Regions from separate parts of the Arthrobacter sp. B10-11 genome, predicted to be linked through region 1. Evidence: riboswitches for the same ligand, from Rfam matches in the RefSeq annotation. Region 1 holds a riboswitch; each other region holds the start of a gene.
What was found. A riboswitch is a leader RNA that binds a small molecule or an ion and turns the genes downstream of it on or off. The one in region 1 is predicted to bind cyclic di-AMP.
Positions count from the first base shown of each region.

Region 1 (4,551 bases):
TCAGGCAGATCCGCGTGATCCGGCTGGCCGGGACGCCCGCATGGATCATCTGGCGCTGAGTGCCTTCGCCCGGGTCGAAGAGCACGCCCTCGTCGTCCCAACGAAGAAAGTACCCGTTGTGATTGCGGCTCCGCGTGGGAACCTGGGAGGCGGTGCCAAGGACGACCAGTTCACGCATGGGACTGAGTGTCTCACGTTGATTCGTGCGACAGAATGGACGGGTGACGGATGCCTGTGACTTCGTGGATGCCGCGCTGCAGCGGGAGAGCTCCTGGCTCAGGGCGGAAGAGGCACAAGCCCGGCTGGGCGAACGGCATCAGTACTATGGCGCGTCAGTGGGTGCGGTACGGGGAACCATCCGCGACATGCTGCGCCGCCACCGTGACCTCGGACATGATGACATCACTGCCCTCAGCACCGAGCTCTGGTCGGTCCCCGTGTTCGAACGCCGCCTGGCCGCGGTGGTGCTGCTGCAGTCCCGGGTGGCTCTTCTCAACAACTCCGACCTCACCCGGATCGAGGGTTTTGTGCGGGAGGCGCAGTTGGGTGAGCTGGTGGACCCGCTGGCCGCCGACGTCGTCCGTCCCCTCATCGCAGCGCTCGAAGGGCCGGCGGGCACGCGGGCTGACGTTGTGCTGGACCGCTGGGCGCGGGATCCTGATCCGTGGCTGAGGCGGGCTGCCGCACTCTCGCGGCCGGCAGGCCCTCAGCCGCCGGCGCGCCGCTCCACCACGGCGTAAGCCCTGCCTTCCAGGAACTCCCAGTCGGTGACCACCATGAATCCGAGGGCGCTGACATGCTCGTTGAGGACCAGGACATCAAAGCCGCCGTCCCGCGGCTCCGCGTCCCACGTTGCCACATGGAGCTCCTTGCCCTCGAGGACCAGGAGCTCCGTGTTGACGTCGAAATCCTCCTGCGGCTGCTCGCTCAGCTGGCAGATCGCCACACAGTAGTTATGCATCTACGGAGTCCGCTTCATCCTGTGTACCTAGCCTGGAAAAGCGGTCTTGTAGCGGTACAGGAACGCGGCCACCTGGTCCCGGTTCACGGGCAATCCCGGCCGGAAGGTTCTGGAGCCGTCCGGTTCCGCCCAGCCGTAGGAGATTCCCTGGGATGACATCCATGCGACCTCGGTGTAGAAGGCGTTTTGCGTTGAGATATCCGTAAACGGAGGCGCCGTTGGTGTGTAGGCGGGGTTTCCGGCGAAACGGTAGATAAAGGCCGCGACCTGGTCCCGGTTGACGGCCACTGTTGGCCGGAAGGTCCTGGTGCCGTTGGCTTCCGCCCAGCCGTTGGTGATTCCCTGGGAGGCGAGCCACAGGATCTCCTTGTAGAAAGGGGTCTCCGGCGTGACATCCGCAAACGGGGAGCCTGCCGGCGTATAGGCAGGGCTCCCGGCCAGCCGATAGAAGAACGCCGCCATCATGTCCCTGCTGGCGGCGACTCCCGGACGGAACGTGCGGGTACCGTCACTTTCGTACCAGCCGTTGCTGATTCCCTGGTTGGCCATCCAGCTGACCTCTGTGTAGAGCTGCGAGCCGGGCGGGACGTCGACGAAAGAGATTGGCGACGGCGAGGGTGAGGGGGAAGGGGATGGGGACGGTGAGGGGGATGGAGACGGCGACGGTGACGGCGGCGGCGGCGGCGACGTCACGGGGGACTGGCCCATGGCCTGCGCCACTGTCCGGACCGACGTCGTGCCGTTTGCCGTCCGTGCAGCCAGCCATGTGACGAAGGATTCGAACACAGCCGGGCTGATGGACAGGGACGGGTCCGTGCCGTTGGCAATTTCGTGGAAGGTCAGCTGCAGCCAGCCGCCCGTGGTCTCCGCGTTGGTGACCGTGTTTTGCAGGTCGGCCAGGCTCCAGGAGCTGGCCACCTGGTCCGGCGCCCTGGTGACCATGGGATTCTGCGGAGGCAGCGTTTCCGCAACAGGGCAGGAGGCGCAGCTGTCAGGGGATCGCAGGTCGCCCAGGCCCCTGGAACTGGTGTATCCGCAGTCGCGGACGGCTGACTGGGCGGTCGCATTCTCCGCCGCAAACGGATACGCAAAGCTGGTGACGTTGAAACCCCAGCCTTCCAGGGTCGACTTGCTGTTGCAGGCCTCCGCGCGCGCGGCTGCGGCGCTGAGTGTTGTCATGTCCGGGTGGGTCACGCTGTGGCCCGCGATCTCGTTGCCGTCGGCGGCGAAGGCCTGCAGGTTCGCCTGGGTGAGGAATCCGGACGAACCGATGAAGGACGTGGTGATATAGAACGTTCCCACCAGCCCGTGGGCTTTCAGGACCTGCTCGGCGGCCAACTGGCTGCCCAGGCCGTCGTCGAATGTCAGGCTGACAATGGTTGGTTCCGCAGCCCGTGAGGTGCCGGCCACACCCACCACGGTGCTCGCGGCGAGCAGCAGCGCGCCCAGGACCGCCGTCCAGCGCCGGCCGCGCCAGGCTCCGGGGGAGGCCTCCGGGGGGTCAGCCACATGGCGCGGATACTTGCGGACAGGGCGATTCGACCAACGCATGATGCCTCCAAGCGTGTGAGTCCCCCCGCAAGAACATGCACGTAGACTACGCCTCACCGCACCCGGGGAAAACACTCGACTTTGACGGACGGAACACCCGAGTACATCGTCGCTGCCTGCAGGGGCGACCGGGCGCTGCGCCTGGCCGGGCTGTTACCTGAATGTGACATGCGGTGCGCCGCCCGCGTACGGTGGAACGGTGCCCGTTGTCCCAGATACCGGCACTCCCGGGCGGATTGCCTAACCCTGCCGCGGTCCGGGATCCAACCGAAAATCATCCGGCAGGGACGGGGAAACCACTTTTGACCTGACTTTGTGCGGGTCTTCGGGGTGAAGCCGCACGCTTTCCGCAACGCGGAATGCCACTGCGGCCGGGTGTCTCCCATCCGAATCCGACAGCTAACCTCGCAGGCATCGGGAGAGGTCACTTCATGTCTTCACGCAATCTGCCCGACCATCACCGGTCCACCGCGCCCGCGGGGCGCCCGGGGTCCACGCCCACCGGAGGGAGGATCCGTGCGGGACGCCGGGCTGCGGTCCTGGCGGCCGCTTCGGGCCTGGTCCTTTCCGGCACCGGGGCTGCCCAGGCGGCCGATGCCCCCGCGGAACGGGACACCGCTCCGGCTTCCGCCCTGGATGCCACGGCCCAGGTGGGCGCCCCGCTCAGCGCTGACTCGCATGTCAGGATCAGCTTCGAGCGGCCGGATGTCAGCACCACGCCCGCTCCGGTGGAGGCGCCGGTCGAAGAGGCCGCTCCGGTGGAGGCAGCAATTCCGGCGGAGGCCGTTCCCGCGCCGGCCGCTCCGGCCCCTGCTGCGCCCGCGGTTTCCGTCCAGGTCCAGGCGGCGGCCCCTGCCCCTGCGCCGGCGCCTGCTGCCGGCGGTGTCAATGCCGCCATGGTTTCCGCTGCGTACGCGCAGCTGGGAATCACCCAGGACTGCACCGCCATGGTGGAAAAGGCCCTCGGCTCCGCGGGCATTCCCGTGGGCGACCTGGCCCCGATGCAGTTCATGAACTACGGCTCGGTGGTTGGCGAACCGCAGCCCGGCGACATGGTGGTGCAGTCCGGCCACGTGGGCATCTACATCGGCGACGGCCAGGTGATCAGCGGCGGAATGAACGGTGTCAACGCCACGGTCACGCACCCGCTGTCATGGCTCACGGCCACCGGCGGCGTGACGTTCGTCCGCGCCGGAGCCTAGCCTTTAGGCCCTGCCGGTCGGCCGGTGATCAGCTGCCTTGGGGGCAGCCGGTCGCCGGCCTCCGCGTGGCCGCCGGCTCACGGCGGGGATATGGCGAGCTGAGCCGTGCTCTCGCCTTGTACGAATTTGATGCGAAGGAGTGCTTCGCGCGTATCCGCCGGAAGAATGAAGCGGACGTCGCCCGATTTGCTGGAATCGCCTGCCACCAGCTCGTTGAGGCCGGAATCGGGGGAATGGCTGATTCCGTCCGCATTCAGCCTGAACGTAGAGTCCCAGAAGTTGATGTCATATCTGCCGTGGTTGGTGCACCTGAGCGCTACCGTCAGCGCGACCCGGCCGGAGACGTCGGGGCGCACGCCGGCTCCGAGAATCTCATACTCGACGTCGGCTGACCTGAACTTCCGCTCGGCCGGCAATGCTACCGTCCATCCTGCAACGTTGCCGGTGGCGGATGGGACGCCGGTCGCCCGGACGGTGCTGCCCGGCTGTGCTGCGCCGGCTGGAGTGGAGGAAGCGCTCGCCGTTGAAGCTGCGGGCCGGCCGGCGTCGAACAGTCCGAGTTGCCCCAGACCAAGCAGCAGCCCCGTGACAGCGGTAATCACGGCTGCGGCGGCAGTCAGCAGACCGGGCAGCGTAGCCCACCAGCTGGTGGGTTTCTCGTCCGCCATAGCAGTTCCCCCTCAGTCCCAGGGGCAGGGACATCAGTACTCTTCCCATGTTCCTGCCAAGCTCGCCCAAGCACCAGATGCCACGGGATGCCCCTTAGAGCGCCGATCGGGGCCGCGGCCTTCGCCGGCCCGAGCCACTAGTGCGGAACGGCCCTGTTGTCCCCGGGCC
Region 1 covers NZ_JAWMTH010000001.1:48,915-53,465, reverse strand. Annotated here, with positions in the region: gene RW112_RS00295 (ribonuclease Z) at 1-178, opposite strand, end outside; gene RW112_RS00290 (DNA alkylation repair protein) at 222-740, shown strand; gene RW112_RS00285 (hypothetical protein) at 707-961, opposite strand; gene RW112_RS00280 (polysaccharide deacetylase family protein) at 989-2,512, opposite strand; cyclic di-AMP (ydaO/yuaA leader) riboswitch at 2,750-2,940, shown strand; gene RW112_RS00275 (NlpC/P60 family protein) at 2,944-3,714, shown strand; gene RW112_RS00270 (hypothetical protein) at 3,792-4,382, opposite strand.

Region 2 (4,551 bases), on a different contig from region 1:
CCGTGCGCGCAGTACTGTTCGACATGGACGGAACGCTGGTTGATTCCACGGCGATTGTGGAGCAGGTGTGGGGCGAATTCGCGGCCCGCTACGGCCTGGATATCGCCGAGATCCTCCGCACCTCGCACGGGGTGCAGGCGGGGGATACGGTGCGGCGGTTTGCGCCTCCAGGCACTGACGTTGTGGCCTTGACCGCCGAACTCGGCGCCATGGAGCGGGTTCGCACCGAAGGAATTGTCGCCCTGCCGGGCGCAGCTGAACTGCTGCGCAGCCTCCCGACGGATGCCGTGGCGCTGGTGACTTCGGCGGACCGGATCCTGGCGGATATCCGGATGGGTGCCGCGGGCCTGGCCATGCCTGCCACCGCCGTCACGGCCGACCTTGTCACCCGGGGCAAGCCGCACCCGGAAGGCTACCTCCGTGCCGCCGAACTGCTCGGCGTGGACCCGGCCGATGCTGTGGTCTTTGAGGACGCCCCCGCAGGGATTGCCGCCGGACTTGCCGCCGGGATCCGGACCGTTGCCATCGGGCCCAACACCGGTCCGTTGCCGGACGGCGTTCTGCACCTGGCCGATTACTCCGCGGTGTCCGTGGCAGTGGATGTGGATGACGCCGGAGCCAGGGCGATCCGCTTCCAGTTCTGAAGGCAAAACCGCTTTTCGGTGGTCCGGCACTGCCTGGTCACGTACGCTCAGGAGGGACGGATGACTCTATCTTTGGGGGGATAGGATGACCGAGATTCCAATTGACGGCGCCAGGGGCACCGTGGAACTGCGACACGGCGTTTTACATGTGCGGTGGATTCCAGACCTGGCCATCTGCGAGGAAGCGGCTGTGGCCGTCATGTCGGCCGTCAACGAGCTGAGCCGCGGGCGTTCGTTTCCGATGCTGGTGGACATGGCTGCGACGGCGTCCATGAGCCGCGGTGCCAGGCGTGTTTTTGCCCGTCCCAGTACGGTGGCAAAGGTGGCGCTCCTCGGGTCATCCCCGGTGGACCGCGCAATCGCCAACTTCTTCCTCGGTCTTCATGCTCCGGCGGCTCCGACGCGGTACTTCACCTGCGCGAAGGAAGCCATACGGTGGCTTAAGGACGCTTAGGCGCTAAAACCAGCGATTGCGTTCACCGGGCCAGTCCCGAGCGAAGCGCCGCTACGGGAATGCGGCCGCCGGCCAGGTCCCGGATGAGGCGGACGATGCCGCGCAGGTCGGCGAGGGCCGTCTGGACAAGGTCCACGCCGGCGTCGGCAGCGCTTGCCCAGTCCACCGGGACCTCGTGCACACGGAGTCCGCATCTTTCGGCAAGGACAAGGAGTTCGGTGTCGAAGAACCACTCATCGTCGGCGGTGTACGGAAGAATGTGCCGGCCAACATCTGCGCGGATGGCCTTGAAACCGCATTGCGCATCGCTGAAACGTGCTCCCATCAGCACATGGAGGAGAAGGTTGTAGCTGCGGGAAATGAACGCCCGCCAGCGTCCGCGGACCACGCGGGACGTCCGCGCCAGCCGGGTTCCAACCGCCACATCTGAATGTCCGGAAAGGAGCGGTGCCACCAGCGGAGCGAGCGCGGCGAGGTCGGTGGAAAGATTCACGTCCATGTAGGCCAGCACGGGTGAAGGCGAGTCCAGCCACACAGTGCGTAGGGCGTTTCCCCGGCCCTTGGCGGATAGCCGGACCACAGTGACTTCACGGAGTTCCCGGGCCACACGCTCGGCTGCCTGGAGGGTGCCGTCGGTGCTGGCATTGTCCGCCACGGTAATCCGGAAGGGGTACGGAAAGGTGGCGAGCAGGTAGGCGTGCAGCCGCCGCAACGACGGCTCCACATCCTGTTGCTCGTTGAACACCGGGATGACAACATCCAGGACCGGGACGTCGGTTCCTGCTGCTGCCATGACCCGCGTGTCAATAGGGGCCCGGCGGATGCGTCCCGGCCCGGGAAGCAGCGGTGCGCTTCCGTGCGAGGCATCGACGGCGGCCCGCGGGTGCGGGTGCGGCAGGGGTCCCGTGGCCTGGTGTGTGAGCGTCATGGTTCAACTATGGGGCCGCCGCATATGAAGGATTTAGGCCAAAGCTGTGCACCTGCTGTGGAGTCGCCGGAGGCCCCGAATCCACATGGATTCGAGGCCTCCGGTGCAACGGGACAAGCTGTCTGGCGGGCCGGCTTAGTACCAGTTGTTGGCGTAGTGGAAGTTCAGGGCATCGCAGGGGGAGCCGTACCGTTCCTTGATGTAGTTCAGGCCCCAGTTGATCTGCGTGCGGAAGTTGGTGCGGTAGTCCGCCCCGGCGCTGGCCATCTTTTCGGCCGGCAGGGACTGGACAACGCCGTACGCGCCGCTGCTGGGATTGGTCGCCGTGGTCTTCCAGTCGGATTCCTTGGTCCACAGCGTGACCAGGCACTGCATCTGGTCGGCAGCCCAGCCGTAGCTTCCGAGCTGCGAAGCGGCATATGCCTGGGCCGCTGCGGGGTCGTCAACTGCAACGGGCGGTGCCGGGGCGGGCGCGGGTTCGGGAGCCGCAGCAGGGGCAGGCGCAGGCGCGGCTGCCTCCGGGGCGGCCTCCGGAGCCTTCTGCTCTGACGTCTTTTCCCCGGACGACTGCGGAGTCACGCTGACGGAGGCCGGGGCGGGCATGGCGGAAACCAGGATCTTTTCGAACGCGAGCTTCGACTCGGTATCGGCCGAAGTTGATGCGCTTTCAGCACCTGTGGCCGATGTTGAGGGCGCTGCGGGCTCGGAAGCCTGGCCGGCGGCGCCGACTCCGATCAGTACGGCGCAGGCCGTGGCCACTACTGCGGCCCGGCGGCCGGTCCCCTGCAGGCCGGCAGTGAACCGGGACAACGGGGTTGCCCTGGGGGCCGGTTCGGCGCGGTGGCGTGACCGTGCCGCAGGCGATGCGGAGTTGGCGGAAACGGTCTCAGGGCATACTTCTGGCGTGGATTCAGTCATGGTTGCCTCTCGATGCCGGCGGAGTTAGCTGTCGGGTTCGGATGAGGTCACACCCGGCCGCACGGAACTTCACGTGTCGGCTTCACCCCAAGGGCCGCTGCTGCAGCATGCCCGGAGACCTGGGTCCCCCGCCTCTGCCTGATCATGAGGAAATCCGGGTAGCGGCAGAGTTTGGCGTCCATCCGGATATGCGGCCCGAACGATGGCCGCACCCTAAAAACCGTACAGGAGTTCGGTGCTTAAGTCACGTTTCGGTAACGAGGATCACGCCTGCGGCGCGTTGACTTGCGCTGGAACTGACCGCGCAGTGGTGCCGGCGGGACTAGGCGGCCGCCGGCTCGCCAGGGAGGCGCAACGCGAATTCGGTGCGGCCCGGGCGGGAGTTCACCTCCACGGTGCCGCCGTGTGCCTCCACGATCGACTGCACAATCGACAGGCCAAGTCCGCTGGTTCCCTCGGCGGCCGCGGCGCCGGCAGCACCAGGGGCCGACGCCGCTCCGGCCGGGCTGGTGCGCGCGGCGTCCGCCCGGGCAAACCTGGCGAAGACCCGGTCCACGAATTCCGGCGGGATCCCGGCCCCGTTGTCCGTCACGGTCAGCACGGCACTGCCGTCGGCTGACCTCATCACCCCGGTGACCACCGTGGTCCCCGGGTCCGTGTGTTTGCGGGCGTTGGAGAGGAGGTTGGCCAGCACCTGGTGCAGCTGTTTGGCGTCCCCGCGGACCACCACGGGCTCGTCGGGCAGTTCGAGCTGCCAGATGCGGTCCGGTGCCATGACCTTCTCGTCGCTGACGGTTTCCACCGCCAGCTGCGTCAGGTCCACGTCGCTGATCTTGAGCGGCTGGCCTTCGTCCAGCCGGGCCAGGAGCAGGAGATCCTCTACAAGGGTGGTCATCCGTTCGGACTGGCTTTGCACCCGGGCCAGGGACTTCTTGCCGTCCGGGGTGAAGTCCTCGGTCATCCGCATGAGTTCCGTGTAGCCGCGGATGGCGGTGAGCGGCGTGCGCAGTTCGTGCGATGCGTCGGCCACGAACTGGCGCACCTTGGTCTCGCTCTGCTGCCGTGCCTCGAGGGCTTTGGCGACGTTGTCCAGCATGAGGTTCAGTGCGTGGCCCACGCTGCCCACTTCAGTTCCGGGATGGGCGTTCGACGGCGGCACGCGCACCGCAAGTGCCACCTCGCCGGCGTCGAGTGGCAGCTGGGAAACCTGCGTGGCCACTTCGGAAAGCTGTTCGAGCGGTTTCATGGTCCGGCGGATCAGCACCGTTCCTGCCATGCCGATCAGCACCAGCCCGCCGAGGGAAACGAAGACAAAGGTCCACACCAGTGAGCTGAGCGTGTTCTGCTTTTCGGCGAGGGGGAGGCCGGTGACGATCACATCTCCATACGGAGCCTCCACCGCCACCAGGCGGTAGGACCCGGTGGACAGGGTCCGGTCAACGGGTACTCCGTCGTGTCCGAGCGCCAAGAGGACCTGGTCATCCGCGGGGGACAGGGATGCGCGGGTAGCGTCACTGGCCAGGAAGCCGGAACTGCTGACGTTTCCGTCGTCGATGCGGGCGAACAGGGTGCCGATGCCCTGGCCCCGTGCATCCAGGGGATCGGGC
Region 2 covers NZ_JAWMTH010000002.1:62,925-67,475, reverse strand. Annotated here, with positions in the region: gene RW112_RS05975 (HAD-IA family hydrolase) at 1-644, shown strand, start outside; gene RW112_RS05970 (STAS/SEC14 domain-containing protein) at 730-1,098, shown strand; gene RW112_RS05965 (glycosyltransferase) at 1,121-2,026, opposite strand; gene RW112_RS05960 (hypothetical protein) at 2,162-2,944, opposite strand; cyclic di-AMP (ydaO/yuaA leader) riboswitch at 2,944-3,131, opposite strand; gene RW112_RS05955 (HAMP domain-containing sensor histidine kinase) at 3,267-4,551, opposite strand, start outside.
Region 2: linked by a shared signal. The riboswitch ahead of RW112_RS05960 (hypothetical protein) and the one ahead of RW112_RS00275 (NlpC/P60 family protein) in region 1 are both predicted to bind cyclic di-AMP.

Region 3 (4,551 bases), on a different contig from region 1:
CTGGTTGCGTCCCAGCTTGCGGTACGGCTCCGTGTCCACGATCCCGTTGGCGCGGAGGACCTTCGCGATGGCCGCTGCATCGATCGAGTCGTCGAAGTCGATGGTGGCGATGACGTTGGAACGGTCTTCGGCCTTGGCAACAAACGGGGTGGCGTAGTCGGAGGCCTCGGCCCAGGAGTAGATGCGCCCGGCGGAATCGGCCGTGCGTGCGGCGGCAAAATCAAGGCCGCCGCTGGCGTTCAGCCACTGGACCTGCGCGTCCAGGGTCACCAGGGTGGCCAGCGCCGGGGTGTTGTAGGTCTGGTTGAGCCGGGAGTTGTCGATGGCCGTCTGCAGGTCCAGGAAATCGGGGATCCACCGGCCGCTGGCTTTGATCCGCGCGGCACGCTCCAGGGCTGCGGGGGAGAAGAGGCCCAGCCAGAGGCCGCCGTCGGAGGCGAAGTTCTTCTGCGGGGCAAAGTAGTACACGTCTGCTTCGGACACGTCGACGTCGAGGCCGCCGGCAGCCGAGGTGGCATCCACCAGGACCAGCGAGCCTTCGTCCGCCCCTGCAACCCGCTTCACCGGGGCGGCCACGCCCGTGGATGTCTCATTCTGCGGCCACGCGTAGACATCAACGCCAGCTTCCGCCACGGCGTCGGGCCTGGTCCCCGGCTCGGCCTTGATGATCGAGGACGCATCCAGGAACGGAGCCTTGTTGGTGGCAGAGGCGAACTTGGAGCCAAACTCGCCGAACGAGAGGTGCTGGGCCTTGCTGTCCACGAGTCCAAACGCCGCAATGTCCCAGAACGCCGTGGAACCGCCCACGCCAAGGATGACTTCGTAGCCTTCCGGGGCGCGGAAGAATTCGCTGAGCCCGTTGCGGACGGACCCCACAAGGTTCTTCACCGGTGCCTGGCGGTGCGATGTTCCCAGGAGTGTGGCAGACGCGGCAGACAGGGCCTCGATCTGCTCGGGGCGGACCTTTGAAGGCCCGGCGCCGAACCGCCCGTCCTTGGGCAGGAGGTTGGCGGGGATAGTGATGCTGGTGTCGCTCACATTGGCTCCAATTTTTCGGCGTGGACGCGGAGGGGCCCGGCAGTGCACGGGGTACTGCAGGTGGAATCCCCTATATTCTGCCTGACGCGCCTGCGGGGGAAGGAACGGCATCCGTCATAGTCCAGTCACTGAGACATGGTCCGGTCCCGGAGGCGCAACGCACTGACGCGGCAGTTCACGGGTCGGCTGCCGGTGAGTCAGCCGGATGATTATCCGGAGTAATTCAAAATAGGTTAAGCTTGTCCCTGACGCAAGGACTGTGCTCGAGGAGCTGAGCTGGATGACGGATCTGATCGACACCACGGAGATGTATCTTCGGACAATCTTGGAGCTTGAGGAAGAGAGCATCGTGGCTCTCCGCGCCCGGATTGCCGAACGGCTGCGCCACTCCGGGCCCACCGTTTCGCAGACCATCGGCCGGATGGAGCGTGACGGGCTGGTGGTTGTTTCGGGCGACCGGCACCTTGAGCTTACGGAAACGGGCCGGAAACGGGCCACTGAAGTCATGCGTAAGCACCGCCTCGCTGAGCGGCTACTGGCCGATGTGATCGGCCTCGACTGGGCGTACGTCCACGATGAAGCCTGCCGGTGGGAACATGTCATGAGTGAACGGGTCGAACGGCGCATCTTCGAACTCCTGGACCACCCCACGGTGTCCCCCTACGGCAATCCCATTCCCGGGCTGGCGGCGCTCGGCGGCGAGCCGTCGCCCGCGTTCACCGACGGCGTGGTGAACCTCCTGGAGGCCATGACAGGGTACGGGGCCGACTCGCGCGTAACGGTGAGCAGGCTGGCTGAACCGATCCAGGTTGAACCCGAGCTGCTCGTGCAGCTCGATGAAGGCGGGATCAGGCCGGGGGCGTCCCTCGCCCTGGAACGCGTGGGGGAGTACATCTCGGTGCGTGTGCCCGAGATCGAGGGGGCCCTGGAATTGCCGCCCGAAGTCGCGGCCCACGTATTTGTTACGGTCAGCTGACCGCGCACCTCGTAGGACCACCTACAACTGCCTGAGACGCAGATAACGGAATTATTACCGCGCTGATTAATCACCTATAGTTGTGGACTAGCGCCGATACTAAAGCGTTACCTGATCCGAAGCCGAGCTCTGCCAGCGGATCAGCGTACGAATTACCTCCTGGCAGAGGCGGGGGAACCACAACCGGCCGTTGAAAAACGGCCTTGGGGTGAAGTCCGTCAGCGGCAAGCCATCTCCGACGAAGGATTCCCTAGGGACACCCCTGTGTCAGATGCCTTGCAGTGGCGGACCGGGTCTTTGATCTCTCTGACCCGAATCCGACAGCTAACTTCGCAGGCTCTCCAGAGAGGATAATTTTTGACCACGCAGACCGTCAGGGGCCGCCGCAGGGCGACCGGTCCCGCTTCGGAGTACCCAGTGGCCGAAGCCGTTATGACGGTCAGGCCGCGCGATGCGCACCGTGATGCGCGCCGGCGCCGCAGCCTGTTCAGCCAGGTTACGGCCTTCGCCTCGGCGAGCGGTGTGGGCCAGAAGGCAGGCATTGCCCTCGCGGCCACCGGGCTCGTCCTCACTGTGACCGTCCCGTCCACCGGCCCCGCGATGTCCACAGCGGACACGGGGAACGCTGCCGCCGCTGCGTCAGTTGCGCCCCAGCCGGAAGTGTCCGCTGCTGCGGGTGCCAAAATCGACTTCAACCGCACCTACGTCGCCACCAAGGGCGATCCGGACGGCAAGCTCAAGCAGCTTCTGAGCGCGCAGTCGGCAGGGACCATTACCCGTGCGGCCTCCGCCGGCAGCCTCGGGGCACCGCTGGAACAAATGGTTTCGGCCTCGCCGTTCGGCTTCCGGGTCAGCCCCATCACGGGCGGCGCCGGTGAGTTCCACCGCGGCCAGGACTATGCCGCCCAGTGCGGCACGAGCGTCCTCGCTGCCGCCAGCGGAACGGTGACCTTCTCGGGCTGGCATCCTTACGGCGGCGGAAACCGCGTGGTGATTGACCACGGCAACGGCCTGGAAACCACGTACAACCACCTTTCGTCTTCCAACGTCCAGGTGGGGCAGAAGGTGGGCCGTGGCGACCTCGTGGCGCTTAGCGGGACCACCGGCGCCTCCACCGGCTGCCACCTCCATTTTGAAGTCATGGTCAACGGCGAAGTCGTCGACCCCACCGGCTGGCTCTGATCCAAACGATGGACCGCTCTCGCATTCCTGTGACATGCCGTGACCTGAATGTGACATTCGTTATTAATTCCTGTACCGTTTAGAGCACGCCAACTTTTCCGAAGTTGGCGCTCTTGAGTGGATTGCCTAACTCTGCCACCGCTCAAGGTCCGTTCGCATGACATCGTCTGGCAGAGGCGGGGGAACCAATTTTGGTCTTCGCAAGAAGACCTTGGGGTTAAGTCGCAACGCTTCCCAGGAAGCCGAGCGGCCGGGTGACTCCCATCCGAATCCGACAGCTCACCTCGTAGGCATTGGGAGAGGCTACCTTCGTGTCTACACGTCACAATTCTGCGCGCCACCGTGCGCAAACGGTTCGAACGAACCCGTTGAACTCCGTGTCCCGGGCTGTTACTGCCAACGCCGGAACCGTAGGTCGCCAGGCGGCTGTCATTGCAGCCGCGTCCGGATTGATCCTCAGCGTTGGAATGCCGGCGAACGCCGCCGATACCAACCTGGGCGTTTCCGCTTCCACGGAGTCCGGCTCACAGTCGGCCCAGCTGACCGTCACCGCGGAACCGACAGCGACTGTTTCCTTCGAGCGTCCGGCAGTGACCACGAAGGCAGCGCCCAAGGTTGAAACCGTTCGGGCACAGTCCACCGGTACAGATGCCAGCGAAACGTCCACTGAGGCCGACGCGGAAGCCAAGGCAGGCAAGCTTGCCGATGCCGCTTCGTCTGCGGCAGCATCGGGCCTCGCTGCCATCGCTTACACCGGCATCGGCAGTGCCTACGTCTGGGGCGGCACCACTCCCAGCGGCTGGGACTGCTCAGGCTTCACCCAGTGGGTCTACGCCCAGGCCGGTATCAGCATCCCCCGCACCAACGCATGGACTGCCATGACGCCCACCGCCACCCCGGCGCCGGGCGATCTTGTCATGCAAAACGGCGGCGCACACGTTGGCATCTACGTCGGCAACGGCATGATGATCAGCGCGTTGAACCCGTCGCAGGGCACCCTCCTGCACGCTGTGTCCGCCACGGGCACGTCCGCGTTCTACACCATGCGCTAAATCACGCTGCGCTAAAACGCGTGCTTCCCTTCAGTGAAGCGCGCGTCCTTCGCTAAAAACCCTGTTCGGGCCGTTCCGGCTTACCCCCAAGATGCCGGAGCGTCCAAAAGCCGCGGCCTGCCATGCAGTCTGAGGAAAACGAAAGAGAGAAATAATGACTACTCGTGCCATCGCACGGCACCGCGCCGAGGTTACCAAAACCAACTCGCTTGCTGTCATTGCCAAGGCTGTCGGCGACAACGCCGGCGGCATGGGCCGTCAGGCTGCGGTTATCGCTGCTGCTTCCGGCCTGGTCCTGACGAG
Region 3 covers NZ_JAWMTH010000006.1:60,890-65,440, forward strand. Annotated here, with positions in the region: gene serC (phosphoserine transaminase) at 1-1,038, opposite strand, end outside; gene RW112_RS17625 (metal-dependent transcriptional regulator) at 1,319-2,014, shown strand; cyclic di-AMP (ydaO/yuaA leader) riboswitch at 2,125-2,368, shown strand; gene RW112_RS17630 (M23 family metallopeptidase) at 2,372-3,196, shown strand; cyclic di-AMP (ydaO/yuaA leader) riboswitch at 3,310-3,503, shown strand; gene RW112_RS17635 (C40 family peptidase) at 3,574-4,248, shown strand; gene RW112_RS17640 (NlpC/P60 family protein) at 4,403-4,551, shown strand, end outside.
Region 3: linked by a shared signal. The riboswitch ahead of RW112_RS17630 (M23 family metallopeptidase) and the one ahead of RW112_RS00275 (NlpC/P60 family protein) in region 1 are both predicted to bind cyclic di-AMP.